DNA from 4 places in the Herbaspirillum sp. NPDC087042 genome. Region 4 is predicted to be linked to each of the others. Evidence: predicted binding sites of a transcription regulator. Region 4 holds the regulator's gene; each other region holds the start of a gene.

Region 1 (4,128 bases), on a different contig from region 4:
CGATATCGAATTCTTCACACTCAAATTCATCCGGCGGTTCCCAAAGTTTGCTCGCGATCTCAAATATGTGATCCGGCACAAGCATCGAAAATGTGGGACCTTGCTCCTCATTCCTTCGCCGGACACGTTCGCGACGAAGTTCCAGAGGTGCATCAAGCACATGCATACGAAGTGAAAATCCCTCGTCTATGATTCGTCGGCAAAACGCCATTCGCGGTGATTGTTGGATCAAGCCGAGTTCCAATACAACATCTCGCCTTGAATCCAGTATTTTTTGGCTATGCATCCAGATCAGCTCTAACAAACGCTCTTTGCGCTGGATATACCATGGGACGAAATCACCTTCGGGACGATCCGGACTAAAGAGCTTGGCGAACCATTCGTCGAGCGGAATATGTACACCGCCGATGTTTTCGGCCAAGACAGTACTGAAGGTGGATTTGCCAGCCCCGACTGGGCCTTCAACGAGATGCACTTGATTCATTGCGTGAGTTTTCAGTACCAGGATACAAGTGTATGCGGATCACTGGATGTTTGGAATTGGCCGAGAGTTGCCGTCGCTCTGTCACTCTGGCCGTCCAGCGACCGCCAGCCTGATTCCGAAGCCAATGAGCAGCGACGCATACGTCCAGCGCTGTATTGCCTGCACCAGCGGCTTACGGTTGACCCAATGGCCGAGCGCCACTCCGGTAAATACATACATGGTGTCGAACAACAGCCCCATGAAAACAAGAACGATACCTAGCCACAGAAACTGAAGACCAATATCGACGCCGCCGGCGTGAACGAATTGCGGCAAGAGCACGGAACAGAACAAAAGCGCTTTGGGATTAGTGATGTTAGTCAGCAGGCCGCGCCATGCTGCTGTCCGATAGACGTTGGCGGCGGCCGGAGCGCCGTTGTTTACATCGACCATCAACGACCTGGATCTTGCCAGCTTGATCCCCAACCAAATCAGGTAGGTCACACCGATCATCCTGACAAGCTCGAAAGCCCACGGTGCGGTTCTGAGCAATGTCGCCAATCCGAAGGCCGCAAGCGTGACGTGCGCAGCGCGTGCCAGGCCTAGTCCCGCAGCTGCGGCAAATGCCGCCCGCTTGCCCTGGCTGCCGGAGGTCTGCAGGATGACAAGCATATCCGGGCCTGGCACGAGGTAGACCGCGGCAAGCGCGACGACAAACATCCAGATGTTTTGCATGCTCTATCCTTCCGAGATGAGTACCCATGCAGGCGTACGTCGAAGTTGGGAATGCTACTGTCTTTTTATCTGGATGTCCGCTTCCGGCGGCGCATCTCTTCTGCTGATGGCTTCCTGCGCGTCAACATCGATCTGAAATACGAGAGTCCCAACCGTTATTTCCCTTACATTTTCCAGCAATACTTAGTTAAGCACTTAACTTAACAATAAAGGGAGTTTTTTGGGGGGGGTATGTCGATCGACGCCAAGAGCGGCGCTGCCGATGTTAGGCGCACTGCGTCAGCCGAGGCTCAGATGAAGCCTGGACTGGTGTGGCATTGGAAATGCGTTCGCTGCTGGCGCGAACGGCACAAAGACAAACGGCCCGGTTGCTTGCGCAACCGGGCCGTCAAGGCAAGACTGAAACTGGCTGTCCGGAATCAGGACTTGCGGCGACGCAGGGACACCAGACCCATCAGGCCGATACCGAAGATGGCCAGCGAAGCCGGTTCCGGTACGTTGTTGAAGTCGGTGATACCGGATTCGTTGTTGATCGCCACTGAGGTGAACGAGCCAGCGCAACCATTGGTGGCACCGCCGGTGCTCACGTTGGTATTGCCGTTGCAGCTCAGGCCTTGCGAGGTGTTGTTGAAGGCGCTGAACGCGAACTGGTAGAACGGATTCGGCGAGATGAAGAACAGCTGGCCGGCAGCGGTCAGGTTGAAGTTGGTGTTGATGTTCTGGAACGCGCCACCCAGAGCATTGATACCGGCGGTGCCTGCAACAACTTCAGTGACCGTACCCAGCAGAACCTGGGTGCCCACGGTATTCACGCTGGCGTTGGTGTTGACCGTAGCCTTGTTGTAGGTGTTGTCATTGCCCGGATCTCCCCACAGGTTCAGCGTGATCGAGGTGACCGCGCAGCTCACGCCCGGTGCCAGGAAGGAGCTGCAGGAGAAGGTCTGGGTGAAGGTGGCATAAATGCCGTAGTCGAAATTGTCACGGGTGATGACCGCGCTGATGCCAGAGTCGTTCAGGCTGAAGGAGGTGTAGTCGATATAACCGACACCCGTGTAGTTGTAGGCGCCACCGCTGGTACCGGTGTAGCTGATGCGCGCCGACGACACGCCATTGAGCGAGTCAGCGGTGAAGATACTACCTTGCGTAGCCAGGCCGTTGCTGTTCGGATTGACGGTGAAGGTCGGAGTGGCATGGGCCGCGACAGCTGCAACGGTCAGGAAGGCAGCAGCGGTAACGGTACGCAGTTTTTTCAGGCTGATCATATTGGTCCCCAGGTGAGATCTCAAATACGTTAATTTCGGATGACGGCTTAAAACAGATGATTTTTCGATCAAGACATTTCGCGCATTAAACCGTTCCGACTTGTTTGATGGCAACTTGTTCGTCTTCGATGCAAAGTATTAAGCAATCAGCGTGCCAGAAATTTTTATACTTTAAATTCAATCACTTACAACAATCCTCACGACGGAATGATGGATTTCTGACCCAGGGTGTAAAGAAATCCGGCACAACAAAATAGCCATCATGAAAATCATTTGCCGGGAATCAATAGCCGCTGACGTGGGCCTGACGAATGCCTTGGCGGATGGGAAGGGGCGCCTGCCTCGGTACGAATGCGCCGTGCAGGCCAGGCCACTCGGGAATTTCCTGAGCGGCCTGTGTGTTTTCTAGGGAATATCACTACAGCCAACCAGAAAGGCATTGCCTAAGATGACTTCATCTTGAGGAGATCATCATGTTCACCACCTTCCTGCTGACCGTCATTCTCTCTGGCCTGATCACCGTGGTCCTGTCTTCACTGGGCGTCTACCTGTTTGCCGAGTCGAAGTGGCGTCACCATCCGCTGGCGCACAGCGTCGGCGAGCTGGCAGGCCCGATCCCGGTCTGACCCATTCATTCAGGCGGTGCTGCCACTGCGCGCCGCTATCCCTGTCTCCCTGAATCCTGGTGGATTTGGTTTGTATCCCCGGTCAAGCGACCGGGGATTTTTTTTGCCTGGAATCAATAGGGCACAGTCACATGGACAGGGCCGTCAGGCCGACGTGCGTCCCGATTCGAACAGGAACCAGGCGCGCTGCTCGGCTTCGTCGATCCAGTTCTCCAGCAGGCTGGCACTGGCGACGTCGCCGTGCTCGTCGCACAGCTCATGGGTTGCCATCATGAAACCGACCAGGCGCAGGTTGTCCTCGCGCAATTCGGCCAGCATGTCCGAGGGGGTCACGAAGTCGCTGTCGTTGTCGGACAGGCGCTGCAGCCGGCCGATGTGGCCGGTGGAGCGCAGCGTGGTGGCGCCGATCTTGCGCACCCGCTCGGCCACCGCGTCGGTGACGGCGATGATCTGCTGGGACTGGTCGTCCAGCAGCAGGTGGTAGTCGCGGAAATGCGGCCCCGACATGTGCCAGTGGAAATTCTTGGTCTTCAGATACAGCGCGAAGATGTCGGCCAGCAGCATGGTGAGCGCGCCGCCGATCTCCTGGCTGGCTTGTGGCGAGAGCAGGCTGGGGGTGGCCAGCGGCGCCAGGCGGCGCTGTTCCAGTTGCTGGCGTTGGGAGGCGTCCAGGGTCATGATGCTCAGCCCTCCAGGAAGGCCAGCAGATCGGCGTTGACCTGATCCTTGTGGGTGAAGCACAGCGCGTGCGGCGCGCCGGCATAGACCTTGAGCTGCGCACCCGGCACCTGCTGCGCGACCAGCTTGCCGGTGGTCTCGAAGGGGACGATCTGGTCGTCGTCACCGTGGATGACCAGGGTCGGGAAGCTGAACTTGTCGAGGTCGGCGCGGAAGTCGGTCTGCGAGAAGGCCGTTACGCAATCGATGGTTCCCTTCAGCGAGGCCAGCATGGCGATATTGAAGGTCTGCGCCAGGATGCCGGCGCTGACCTGGTGGCCGGCGCGGTTGGTGCCGAAGAAGGGGGTGGCGAAGTCACTGATGA
Region 2 (4,128 bases), on a different contig from region 4:
AACTGCAGTTCCTCCAGCTGGTAGTAGTCGCCCGTGAGCAGGTAGGGCAGGTAGTTGAAGGCAGGCATGTGGGCAGAATCGGCCACATTGGGATTGCTGCAATCGATGCAGTCCGGGAAGGCCTCGGATTTCTTCGTCTTGGGATTGATGGTATCGCCAGCGTGGCCCAGTAGCGTCATGTAGGGATAGTTTTCTACCGAGATTGGCCGGTCGGTCTTCTGGTCCCGATAGTGGATCGACCAGCTGCCAGCGAGGTCTGCTGTGCCCAAGGTGGCCTCGCGGGCGCGATGATCCATGCTCAGCAGCCAGGTTACGCCCCAGGCCGGGATCAGGCCGATATCCGGTCGTCCACCCGTGGTCGGCATGCCCGGATTGGCCAGTCCGGTGGCCATCGGTTCGGTCCTGGGGCCGTGCCAGGCCACGCCCATGTCGCGCAGCGTCCACTCCGAGATGAAGGTGCGGCGGTCATAGTTGGGGACGGCCCGCGAGGCAATCAGGTAGGTGGTATCGCTGCGCACATTGACCTGCGGCGCCGTACCGCGCCAGAACACCTTGCGCCAGCGGGTATGGTGGTACTGCGTCAGGGCCATTTTGCTGTAGACATTCTGGCCGGCGATGTCGATGAGCACGTCATAGGTGTAGTTGCGCGGTGCAGGTTCGTAGGCCCAGTCGTTCTCCAGCGTGACGTCGACCCGGGTGCCACGGCCATCGGCGTAGTCACGGATGGCGTAGCGCACCTGCAGATGCGGGTGCACCTTCCCGTGGGGATCCAGCAGCGGGGCACTGATCAGCCATTCACTCACCAGCGGGCCGTCGATCCAGCTGCGGTAGCGCCCGTTGGTCAGCGCCGGGCGGGCGGCCGCCGTATAGACCTGGTCATCGAGCATAATTCTCACCACGGCATCGAAATTCCCGGCCAGCAGGGCCGAGGGGGTATGGCGGGCGGGCGCGGCGCCGGCGCTGGTGCCAGCAGGACCGGCCTGCAAGCTCAGGGTTTGCGTCTTGCCGGCTGCAAGCACTGGCAAAATTGTCGACAGAAGGGCATGCCGTACCGATCCGTCCGGATGCCTGGCCTTGATATCGACCTGCAGCGGCACATCCTGTCCATCCTCCGTGCGTGCCAGCAAGCGACTACCCGCCGGCAGGTCGCCGGCTGCAAAGACTTGCCCGAACGTAACGGGAACGGCGCTCTGGGCCATCTGCCCGGGGTTTTCCAGCCGAACGGTCGTCAGTCCCGTCGCCGGACCGGGCTGCGCCAGGCTGGCGGTGCAGGCAGCGTAGCAGGCCAGCAACACGGCACTCCCGCGTGTCAGTGGCCGAACCCGCGAACGCAGCGCCTGAACACTCAGACGCTGACGGAAAATTTGACAGAAACTCGTAAAGATTCTCATTGATGATTCTAAGTCATTGAAATATATGGGTGTTTATTTCTGGCATGCCGTTTGCTTTGAACAACGTACCGGTTAACTTACATGAAAAATAACGATTATGAAGAAACTTGCTTCACTGTTGGTCTCTTGCGCGGCGGCTTTAAGCTTCGTGGCAGCAGCACCTGCTTCGGCGACGACCCTCACCACCTCCTGGCAGTCGGCTAACTTCAGCCTGGCCTCGGTCGATGGCACAGCTCAAGTCAACTTTGCTGGCTTCGACTCTTCCCTGGGTACCCTGGTGGGTGTGACGATCAAGTACATCGTCAATGAAACCCTGAGCGATCTCGTCTACAACTCGAACAACTATGCGGTAACCGTCGGTAACCCGGTTGGTCTGTCGGCGACCTCGACGATCACCGTCACCGGTCCCCTGGGCCTGACCACCGTCAGCCAGCTGACCACCTCCCCCTTGTATGCGGGTAACGTGGGAAGCCTCGCTGACAACAACAACCAGGCTGCCGTCGTTGCCACCAACACCGTCACTGGTATCGCTTCGCCGGTCAACACCATCACCGGCAACCCGACCACCCTGGCCAGCTACCTGGGCGCCTCCAACACCGTGACCATCGGCGTCAAAGGTGTCGGTAGCCAATCCGGTTCGCTGCCCCCGGGCGTATTCAACAGCTATTCGGGTAGCTCGAATGGCGTTGTCTATCTGCAATACATCTATGACATCCCCGAGCCGGCTTCCATCGCCCTGTTCGCAGTGGGTCTGCTGGCATTGACGCAACTGCGTCGCCGTAAGTCCTGATCATCCTGTTGGAGGCAGTCATGTCAGATTTTTTAACAGACAACACTGTTGATTTGGCAGCATCGTAGTTGGTATGGCAAATCCGGCTCCGACCGGGTTTGCCATTTTCGCATCCGCGTCAATTTTTATTAAAGAGACAACAAAATGAAACGACTATCTCTTGGCCTCTTGTCGTTGGCAGCCGCCTTCTACTCCGCTGGTGCAGCGGCGACGCCGGTGACGATCGGATTTGATTCGCTGACCCAATCCGGCACAGGCTTTACCAGCATCCAGTTCAACGCCGGCCCGTCGCTGTCGACCTATACGGAAAGCGGTTTTGTGCTTAGTGCAACTGGGAATACCCCGGGCCAGTCCGGTTTCGGTTCTGCACACACTGGAGAAGCTGATTATTACTTCGGATCCACCAGTCTGTTCAACGATGACACCAATGGTGGCTTGACGACCCTGACCAAGTTGGGTGGCGGTGCTTTCTCGTTGATCTCGATGGAGATCTCTGCGTTGAATCACACGTGGACCTTCTATGACAACGAATACGTCGTCTTTACCGGTACTTTGGCTGATGGCAGCACGGTAACCCAGAGCGCGTTGTTGCTAAATAACACCAGTTTCCAAACGGTGGTATTTAGCGGATTCGAGAACGTGGTGTCCGTGAGCTGGGCACAAGGGAATGCGATTACCCATGCTGTGAGCCAGTTCGACAACATCGTTGTGGATGCTGCCACTCCGGTGGTCAGCCCGACCCAGCCGAGTAACCAGGTCCCCGAGCCGGCTTCTATTGCACTGCTGGGCGCAGGCCTGCTGGCCTTGAGCCGTCGTCGTCGCAAAGACGGCACTGCGGTCTGATCTGCAGGGCGACCTGGCTGGCCGGTCCGGCCGGGTCGTTGTTGGAGGAGGAGGGGATTGCGCCAGGCGCAATCGACAAGAGCAAGGGCGCTGTCGCGATGACAGCGCCCTTGTCATTTGTGCCATCTATTGGCGGGTGTGATGATTGGAGTGAATCATTGTCAGTATTTTTTACAAGAGTCCGATATTCTTGTTAGGAATAATTCTAACTATATGATTTTAAATGGATTCATTCCTTGGCCTGGTACTTGCTTATAAGCGTTGATAAAGCCATTTCGGCTACCTATAAGTGAAGCAAGGAAATAATTCATGAAAAAGCACCTCCTCTCCCTGTTCTCCGCATTCGTCGCGACGCTTGCACTGCTGGGCCCGGCCCCGGCATCGGCGACCATCGTGACATCCGGCTGGCAATCGCAGTCGTTCAATTTCTCGACTGTCAATGCCAGCACCAACCTGAGCTTCGATGGCTTCGACGCCAGCCTGGGTACCTTGCTGGGTGTGGTCATCAAGTTCAGCCTGAACGAAACCCTGAACGATCTCGCCTTCAACATGGGCAATTCGGCATTGACCGTCGGTAATCCGGTGAAGGTGTCGGCTACCTCGACTATCACTGCCTCCGGTCCCCTGGGCCTGACGACGGTGAACCAGCTGACCACCACGCCCTACAGCGGCTCGGTGACGACCGGCCTGAGCACCATCGGCACCGCCACCCTGAGCAACTACATGGTCGGCCCGACCCAGCTCAACGGCAACATGAGCACCCTGGGTGCCTATATCGGCGGTAGCAACTCCGTCACCATCGCGGTCACCGGTGTGGGCACCCAGAGCGGTTCGCTCTCGCCCAGCGTGATGACTGGCTACAATGGTTCGGCCAACGGCATCGTCTACCTGCAGTACATCTACGCGATCCCCGAGCCGACCATGCTGGCATTGTTCGCCCTGGGTCTGCTGATGCTGACCGCCACGACCTGGCGCCGTCGCCAGGGCTGATCTGCCCGGTCCATCCAGTCAGGCAATTTGCGACGCCGTTCAGTGCTGCACTGAACGGCGTTTTTCATTGGGTGCCGCCCAGTTGTTCGTGGAAGAAGCGCAGCACCTCGCCAT
Region 3 (4,128 bases), on a different contig from region 4:
GCAGGCTATGGGGCTTGCGTGTTTGATATTGTCATGGCGGCAATCGGTCAACGAAGTGCTTTTTTCGTTGCGACGGCGACTTCTCTGCCGCAATGGCCCTCACGACCGGGGATACATTTCCTGTTTCCAGAAATCAATGAAGGCCAGCATTTTTTGCGGGACCTTGGACCTGCTCGGGAAATGAAGAAAAAATCCAGCGCAATCAATCATGTAGCCCTCCAGGCAGCTGACCAGGTCACCGCGTTCAAGCAGGGGACGTACATTTTCCAGGGTCACGCAGAGGAGGCCGCCGCTCTCCAGGGCGAGTCGCACGCCCAACGACGGATCATTGATGATCAGACTGCCTTTCAGGGCGATGTCGAAGCGTCTTACACAGCTGTCGTGACTGTCTTCACGAAATGGCCAGCGACAGATATCGCCCCCCGGCTGCCGGAATCTGATGCAATTGTGTCTGACCAGGTCCTCGGGGTGCTTCGGTACACCATGCGCTTCAAAGTAGGCCGGTGAGCCGACCACCGCCAATTGTGTCGGCGCACTCAGCCTTACGGCGATCATGTCCTGGGCAATCATTTCCCCCTGGCGAATGCCGCCGTCGTAACCCTCTGCGGCGATATCCACCAGGCGATCCACGAAGTCCAATTCAAGCTCGATATCCGGGTGAGCTGCGGAGAATCTGACAAGTGATGGTGCAATGAGGGGCTGGGCGAGATAGGGCGCTGCCAGCCGTAGCAAACCGCTTGGCCGGCCGCCAATCTGCTGGGCCGCCTCGAACGCCGAGCCGACGTGCGCAACCCCCAGCCTGGCGTGTTCGAAGAACACTTCACCTGCCTCGGTCAGCTCGACCGAACGGGTCGTGCGGGCCAGCAGGGTGCGTCCTGCACGCTCTTCCAGCCGTTTGATGGTCCAGCTCACTGCGGCGTGTGTCACCCCCAGCTCACGGGCCGCCCCCGAAAAGCTCCGCTTCTCAACAACCCGGATGAATACCAAGACACCATTGAGAAGGTCTGCTTTCATGGGCGATCTCATTGAAATAGTCGATGCGATGTTGCACACGTCATCACGACGCCGTCATTGCTCCAGGCAGACGTCTGGCAGCTGGCCTGGTGTGCAAGGCAAAGGCGCGCGACGCACGCCGGGGTGCCGCTGGGCAGCACGTCCAGATGCGGATGCGATGGCAAGTGCCGATACGCCGCTGACGCGTCAGGGAAGGGGGCTAGCCGATCCATGCGGTGTTCAGGCAGCCAGCCGGGTCAGATGAACCCGGGCCGAGATGGCAACGGGAAGATCCCGCACCTGACCACTCCTGACGCCAACAGCACCAAGACAAACGGCCCGGCCGCGTGAGCGACCGGGCCGTCAGGCAAGGCTATCCAGAATCAGGATTTGCGGCGACGCAGGGCAACCAAGCCCATCAGGCCGGCGCCGAAGATGGCCAGCGAAGCCGGTTCGGGAATGTTGTTGAAGTCGGTGATACCCGATTCGTTGTTGATCGCGATGGCAGTGAACTCGCCAGCGCAACCATTGGCGGCACCACCCGTGCTCACATTGGTATTGCCGTTGCAGGTCAGGCCTTGCGAGGTGTTATTGAAGGCGCTGAAGGCAAATTGGTAGAACGGATCCGGCGAGGTGAAGAAGAGCTGACCGGCGGCGGTGAGGATGAAGTTGGTGTTGACGTTCTGGAATGCGCCACCCAGAGCGTCGATACCGGCGGCACCGGCGAGAACCTGGGTAACCGTACCCAGCAGAACCTGGGTACCCACCGTGGTCACGCTGGCATTGCTGCCGACGGTAGCCTTGTTGTAGATATTGTCATTACCCGCATCACCCCACAGGTTCAGCGTGATCGAGGTGACCGCGCAGCTCACCCCCGGTGCCAGAACGGAACCGCAGGAGAAGGTCTGGGTGAAGGTGGCATAAATGCCATAGTCGAAGTTGTCGCGGGTGATGGCCGCGCTGATGCCCGAGTCGTTCAGGCTGAAGGCGGTGTAGTCGATGTAACCGACACCCGTGTAGCTGTAGACGCCGCCGCTGGTACCGGTGTAGCTGATGCGGGCAGACGACACACCGGTCATAGCGTCAGCAGTGAAGGGAGTACCTTGCGTGGCCAGGCCATTGGTGTTCGGATTGACAGTGAATGTCGGGAGAGCGTGGGCCGCGGCAGCTGCCACGGTCATGACAGCCCCAACGGTGAGGGAGCGCAGTGTCTTAGTGCTGATCATATTAGTCTCCAGATGAGAACAGAAATACGTGAGCTTCGAGAGTCGGGTTAAAAAACGATGACATCCCAATCAAGGCATTCAGCTCTGCGACAGCCCCTGCCAAAATTTACTTTGTCACGCGATAAAGTGGCGATTAAACATTAAACTCTTGTTTGAATAGCAGCGTGTTTATCGACGGCGCAAAGTATGAAGCAATCAACATGCCAGTTATTTTTTTCACTTTAAAATCAATCGCTTACTAAAAATATCACAATGGGATCCCGGATTTTTGGCTAGAAGTGTAAGGAAATTCGACAACATGAAATTGCAACTATTCATTCATTGGGAATCAATAACATGCCAAATGCACAATTGTTAGGAACCGTAGTTCGCGAGATTTTCTCGCGTGAGAAGAGCCCGCGCCTCACCGAACCCGACCTTGTCATGGACGATCCCGACAATGTTGCCGCCTATGTCGAGGCCGGCCGCGAGCATGCCGTGATGGCGCCTGTCTATCTGTTCCATTGCGCCAACATCTGCGAAGTGATCCGACCGGGCGATACGGTGGTTGACCTGGCCTGCGGACCGGCCAATCAGTTGGCCATGGTGGCGCGACTCAATCCCGATATTCGCTTCATCGGGGTCGACCTGTCGGAGCCGATGCTGGAGAACGCACGCGCGCTGGTCGCCAGCATGGGCCTGAAGAATGTGGAATTCCGCCACGGCGACATCACCGACCTCAGCGTCTTCGCAGACGCGTCGGTGGATGCCGTGATGTCGACCATGGCCCTGCATCACCTGCCCACGGTCAACATGCTGTGCCAGACCTATGCCGAGGTGGCGCGCATCCTCAAGCCGGACGGCGGCGTGTACATGGTCGATTTCGGCCACCTCAAGGCAGAGCGCTCGATCAACTATTTCGCCTACCAGTACGCGGACCGGCAGCCGGCCCTCTTTACCGAGGATTATTACAACTCCTTGCGTGCAGCCTTCTATCCGGACGACTTCCGCATGGCCGTGAAGCCGCTGGAAGGGCGGGCCCGCCTGTACTCGACCGGGCTGCTCAAGTTCATGATGGCGCTCAAGAGCGCACCGCGGCGCGGTGCGGCGCCCGAGTTGAAGGCCCAATTGGCCACGCTCAAGCGTAACCTGCCCGAATGGCACAAGGCCGACATCGTCGACCTGATCCGCCACTTCCGCATGGGCGGCATGAGCTGCAACCTGCTGGATTAAGGGGCAGGGGAGGCGCCCGTGTCCGGCCGGTAGAGCAGTTGTTCCACCGGCAGTCGCTCCGAGCGGGCAGTGGGTGCAGGGCCGGCACCCAGCCGCCCCATGTAGACCGGGAAGAACTGATCCGTGAAGATCAGGGGTGCCGCTTCCTGCGCTAGCCGGCGCGCACGCTCGTGCAGGGCAGGGACGCTGGTGAAGGAACGACCCTCGCGCACGTATTTCGAAAAGATCAGGGGCGTCATTTCCGGCTGCATGAACAGCCCGAGCCGGGTCAGGGTCAGCCAGAAGCGCTGCAAGGCGCAGCCCGCCTCTACATAGTCGTCGATGCCCTGCGGTGCGCGCTTTGCCTTGATCACGAAGTGCGCGGCGCAGGCCAGGCTGGGTACCAGATCCATCTGCAGGCGCGGGGCCCAGGTGCCCATCACGGCGTTCATGGTTGACAGGCGCTTCCAGCTCACCATCGCCCATTTCATCAGCTTCAGGGTCATCTTGTCGACACCCAGGGCCTGGTCCGGCACCCTGTCCGGGCTGCGCGTTGCGTTCCAGTGGATGATGCGACGATGGACCTCATATGCCTCGGGCATCGTGAGGCGCAGCTTCGCATTGTTGAACATCAGGCGTGCGGTCTTGAGCTTGGGACCAAAGCCTTCGATCCAGTCGATCACATAGTCTGGCCCCACAGCCGCTTGCAGCGCCTGCT
Region 4 (4,128 bases):
CATAGATCGCGCCGGTCGCGCCAGTGATGGCGATGACCAGGCGCTGGCGCGGTGTGCCGGAGGTGGCGTTCATGATCGCCAGGCTTGTCGGGGAAAGCGGATCAGCCCTGGATGAGGGTCTGCAGTTCGCCCGAGGCGTACATCTCGCTCATGATGTCGGAGCCACCGACGAATTCACCCTTGACGTACAGCTGGGGAATGGTCGGCCAGTTCGAGTATTCCTTGATGCCCTGGCGCACGTCCGGGCTTTCCAGCACGTTGACGGTGACGATGTTCTCGGCGCCGCTGGCCTTGAGCAGCTGGATGGCCTTGCCGGAGAAGCCGCATTGCGGGAACTGGGCGGTACCCTTCATGAACAGCACGACAGGGTTTTGGGTCACGGTTTCTTTGATCCAGGATTGGACGTCGCTCATGGCTATGCCTTTGAAAATGGGATTGCCGACATTATAGGGAAAAGCCGGCGCTCGCGTTGGAACCGCCACACCCGGATTGATCTCGCACACAACAGTTTATTTCAATCGGGAAACTATTTATATGATATGCAAGCAATGACGCAGCTTGCCCAAATGCAAAAGGGCGCTTGCGCGCCCTTTGCTCATGTCAGGTGATGAAACTGTCAGGGCATCATGCCGCGCCAGCCATCATGTCGCCGGCAGCTTCGTCCGGCAGGCGTTTGGCGGCGGAGTGATGCTCCTGCAGCCGGTCCTTGTGCTTGATGACCTGGCGATCGAGCTTGTCGATCAGGGCATCGATAGCAGCATAGAGGTCGTGTGCGATGCTTTCCGCATGTAGATCCTTCCCCTTGATGTGGACGTTGATTTCCGCTTTTTGGCGCTTTTCCTTTTCTGTGAGTTTATCTACGCTCAGGATCACGCTGACGTCGATCACGTTGTCGAAATGGCGCTTGATGCGTGCCAGCTTGCTTTGCACGTATTCCCGCAGGGCGGGGGTCAGTTCGAGGTGGTGTCCACTGATGGTCAGATTCATACAACACTCCTATCGTGAAGTCACTGGAGGTTCGAGCAATCCATCGCTACTGCTGCGCTGCCAAAGGCACGTCTGACGTGTCGGTTGGCATCGGATGCTTGCCAGAACACAGCAACGGCTACTGCAGAGAAACTGAGAAAAAAATGCGAAACACTCAGAGGGACTTGCGGAGATTGACCGGCGGAATCTTCAACACTTCGCGGTATTTGGCGACTGTACGTCGCGCGACCACCATGCCTTGTTCTGCCAGCATATCCGCAATCTTGCTATCGGATAATGGGGTCTGCGGGTTTTCGGCTCCTATCAACTGTTTGATCAGTGCCCGTATCGCGGTGGAGGAGGCTTCGCCTCCGGTTTCAGTCGCGACGTGGCTACCGAAGAAGTACTTCAACTCAAACATGCCGTGCGGCGTGAGCATGTATTTCTGAGTTGTCACGCGAGAGATTGTGCTCTCGTGTAGACCCAGTGTATCAGCAATTTCACGCAGCACAAGGGGGCGCATGGCGACTGCCCCATGTGAAAAGAAGTTTCTTTGACGTTCGACAATAGCCTGTGCAACTCGCAAAATTGTATCGAAGCGCTGGCGCATATTCTTGATGAGCCACTTCGCCTCCTGCAGCTGGGAAGACAGCGATCCCTCGCCCTTGGCCTGCTTCAGCGCACTCGCATACATGGCATTGACGCGCAGCTTGGGCATGACCTCATGGTTGAGCATGACCTGCCAGCCGGTCTTTGTCTGTTTGACAATCACATCCGGCACCACGTAGTCGGAGGAATCGCGCGCGAATTCCGCACCCGGATGGGGGCGGCACTGGCGGATCACCGCCTGGGCTTCGCGCAGGTCCTCGTCGTCGCAATCGAGGGCTTTCTTGATCTTGTTGAAGTCGCGCTGGGCGAACAGCGGCAGGTAATCCTCAACGATCCTCAGCGCCAGCTTGCGGGTCACGAACGGCACCTTGGGCAGGCGCCGGATCTGCAAGGCCAGGCATTCGCCGGCACTGCGCGCGCCGACACCGGCCGGGTCCAGGCTCTGCAGCAATTTCAGCGCAATGCCCAGCTCTTCCAGGTCGATGCCCAGCTCTTCGGGCAGGCGCGCCAGGATATCTTCCAGCGGTTCTTCCAGATAGCCGCTGTCGTCGAGCGCGTCGGTGAGCAGTTCCAGCAGTGCGCGGTCGCGCAGGGTGCGGGCGGTCACGCGGATCTGGTCCAGCAGGTGTTCGCGCAGGGTGATTTCGTGGGCTTCCAGTTGCGGACGGGCATCTTCGTCGTCAGACGATTTGCCGTTGCGGGCAACGTCGTCGAAGCTCCAGTCGGACTCGCCGCTGACACCGCCCTCGGGGGCGTTGTCCTGGTATTCGAAGCTGGATTCGCCATCGGCGCTGGCGGGGGCCGCGTCGCCGCTGCCTTCGCTGTTGCCTTCGGCCACACCCGAAGAGGGCGTGGCACTGACGGCACCATCGGCCAGCAGGCGCACCGAATTGTCCAGCGCATCGTCGAGGCGTTCCAGCAGCGGATTGTCGGAGAGGATCTGTTCCAGCTCCTGGTGCAGTTCCAGCGTCGACAATTGCAGCAGTCTGATCGACTGCTGCAATTGCGGCGTCAATGCGAGGTGCTGCGAAGTTCGTAACTGGAGCGATTGTTTCATCTGTTTTTCGTGTGGCGGCGTGGCCCGCTGTTTTCTATGCCTAGCATCTCCGCACGCAGGTCTTACATGCGGAAGTGCTCTCCCAGGTAGACGCGTCGGACCGATTCGTTGGCGATGATCTCATCCGGATTGCCGCTGGCCAGGACCGTGCCCTGGTTGATGATGTAGGCGCGGTCGCAGATGCCCAGGGTTTCGCGCACGTTGTGGTCGGTGATGAGCACGCCGATGCCGCGTTCCTTGAGGAAGCGCACGATGCGCTGGATCTCGATCACCGCGATCGGGTCGATACCGGCAAAGGGTTCATCCAGCAGCACGAAGCGCGGATCGGTGGCCAGGGCGCGGGCGATCTCGACGCGCCGGCGCTCACCGCCTGACAGCGACAGGGCCTGGCTTTCGCGCAGCTTCTCGATCTGCAGTTCGTGCAGCAGGTTGTTGAGGCGGTTCTCGATTTCGTCGCGCGAGAGTGACTTGCCGTCTTCCTTGCGCAGTTCCAGCACGGCGCGGATATTGTCTTCCACCGTCAGCTTGCGGAACACCGAGGCTTCCTGCGGCAGGTAGGACAGGCCCAGCGTGGCGCGCTTGTGGATGGCCAGGCGCGAGATGGGCGAGCCATCCAGGTCGATCTCGCCGCCATCGGACGGCACCAGGCCCACGATCATGTAGAAGGAGGTGGTCTTGCCGGCGCCGTTGGGGCCGAGCAGGCCGACCACTTCGCCGCTGCGCACTTCCATGGAGACATCGCGCACGACCTGGCGGGCGCCATAGCTTTTCTTCAGTCCGCGGACTACCAGCGAGCTCGTCATTACTGGTCCTTTCCGGGTTGCGCGGCCTGGGGCTTGCGTTGCGGCGCGGCCGGCTGACCCGGGACGGAAGCAGGGGCGGGAGCAGGCGCAGCACCGGCCGGCGGCGGACTCTTGGGCTGGATCACGGCCGTGATGCGGCCGGCGCCCGGCTTGCTTTCGCCGCTGACGGTGTTGTTGACCGAGTAGAACTCGGCGCGGCTGTCATAAGAGATGAACTCGCCATTGACCTCGTCGGTGACGCGCTTGCCATCCATGCGCTGGATGTGGGCGCGCTGGAACAGCTTGGAAATCTCGGTCTGCTCGGAGTACTCGATGCGCTCGGCCTGGCCTTCGATCCACAGGTCGGGGCCGCCATCGCGCTTCTGGCGGAAGCTGGCCAGTGCGCCCGGGGCGGCGTACAGGGTCGCATACTCGTAGCCGTACTGGTCGGTCGTCAACACCACGCGACCGGCCTTGATGATGAGCGTGCCGCGGGTCATCACGACATTGCCGGTGAAGGTCTTCACCTGGCGCACGTCGTCATAGACCATCTGGTCTGCTTCGATGTTGGTGGGCTTGGTGGAGTCGGCCTTCTCGGCACGCGCCACGCCGCACACGGCAACCAGCATCAACAAGGGCAGTAAGAGTGAGCGTTTCATAGATTCCTGTCGGGTCTTGGCGATCTTGTTGTAATGGGGAGGGACTCAGCGTTTC

The links. Region 4 encodes sigma-54, which starts transcription at its own class of promoters, with help from an activator protein. Its sites were predicted from a motif close to TGGCANGNAANCTGCTTT; they were not measured.
Region 1: the regulator sigma-54 is predicted to act here: its motif matches at 2,600-2,617, upstream of pepA (flocculation-associated PEP-CTERM protein PepA).
Region 2: the regulator sigma-54 is predicted to act here: its motif matches at 1,432-1,449, upstream of ACIPHN_RS03175 (choice-of-anchor E domain-containing protein).
Region 3: the regulator sigma-54 is predicted to act here: its motif matches at 2,408-2,425, upstream of pepA (flocculation-associated PEP-CTERM protein PepA).

The regions. Positions count from the first base shown of each region.
Region 1 covers NZ_JBIUZW010000002.1:203,018-207,145, reverse strand. The annotation lists gene ACIPHN_RS05145 (AAA family ATPase) at 1-484, opposite strand, end outside; gene ACIPHN_RS05140 (LysE family translocator) at 566-1,198, opposite strand; gene pepA (flocculation-associated PEP-CTERM protein PepA) at 1,618-2,460, opposite strand; gene ACIPHN_RS05130 (hypothetical protein) at 2,934-3,086, shown strand; gene ACIPHN_RS05125 (Dps family protein) at 3,231-3,764, opposite strand; gene ACIPHN_RS05120 (alpha/beta fold hydrolase) at 3,770-4,128, opposite strand, start outside.
Region 2 covers NZ_JBIUZW010000001.1:707,092-711,219, reverse strand. The annotation lists gene ACIPHN_RS03180 (hypothetical protein) at 1-1,295, opposite strand, end outside; gene ACIPHN_RS03175 (choice-of-anchor E domain-containing protein) at 1,540-2,181, shown strand; gene ACIPHN_RS03170 (PEP-CTERM sorting domain-containing protein) at 2,326-3,024, shown strand; gene ACIPHN_RS03165 (choice-of-anchor E domain-containing protein) at 3,334-4,014, shown strand; gene ACIPHN_RS03160 (alpha/beta hydrolase family protein) at 4,079-4,128, opposite strand, start outside.
Region 3 covers NZ_JBIUZW010000001.1:226,524-230,651, reverse strand. The annotation lists gene ACIPHN_RS00995 (LysR family transcriptional regulator) at 100-1,014, opposite strand; gene pepA (flocculation-associated PEP-CTERM protein PepA) at 1,377-2,219, opposite strand; gene ACIPHN_RS00985 (methyltransferase domain-containing protein) at 2,556-3,431, shown strand; gene ACIPHN_RS00980 (ThiF family adenylyltransferase) at 3,428-4,128, opposite strand, start outside.
Region 4 covers NZ_JBIUZW010000010.1:175,485-179,612, forward strand. The annotation lists gene ACIPHN_RS15320 (UbiX family flavin prenyltransferase) at 1-73, opposite strand, end outside; gene grxD (Grx4 family monothiol glutaredoxin) at 102-413, opposite strand; gene hpf (ribosome hibernation-promoting factor, HPF/YfiA family) at 625-987, opposite strand; gene ACIPHN_RS15335 (RNA polymerase factor sigma-54) at 1,142-2,632, opposite strand; gene lptB (LPS export ABC transporter ATP-binding protein) at 2,695-3,435, opposite strand; gene lptA (lipopolysaccharide transport periplasmic protein LptA) at 3,435-4,073, opposite strand; gene lptC (LPS export ABC transporter periplasmic protein LptC) at 4,119-4,128, opposite strand, start outside.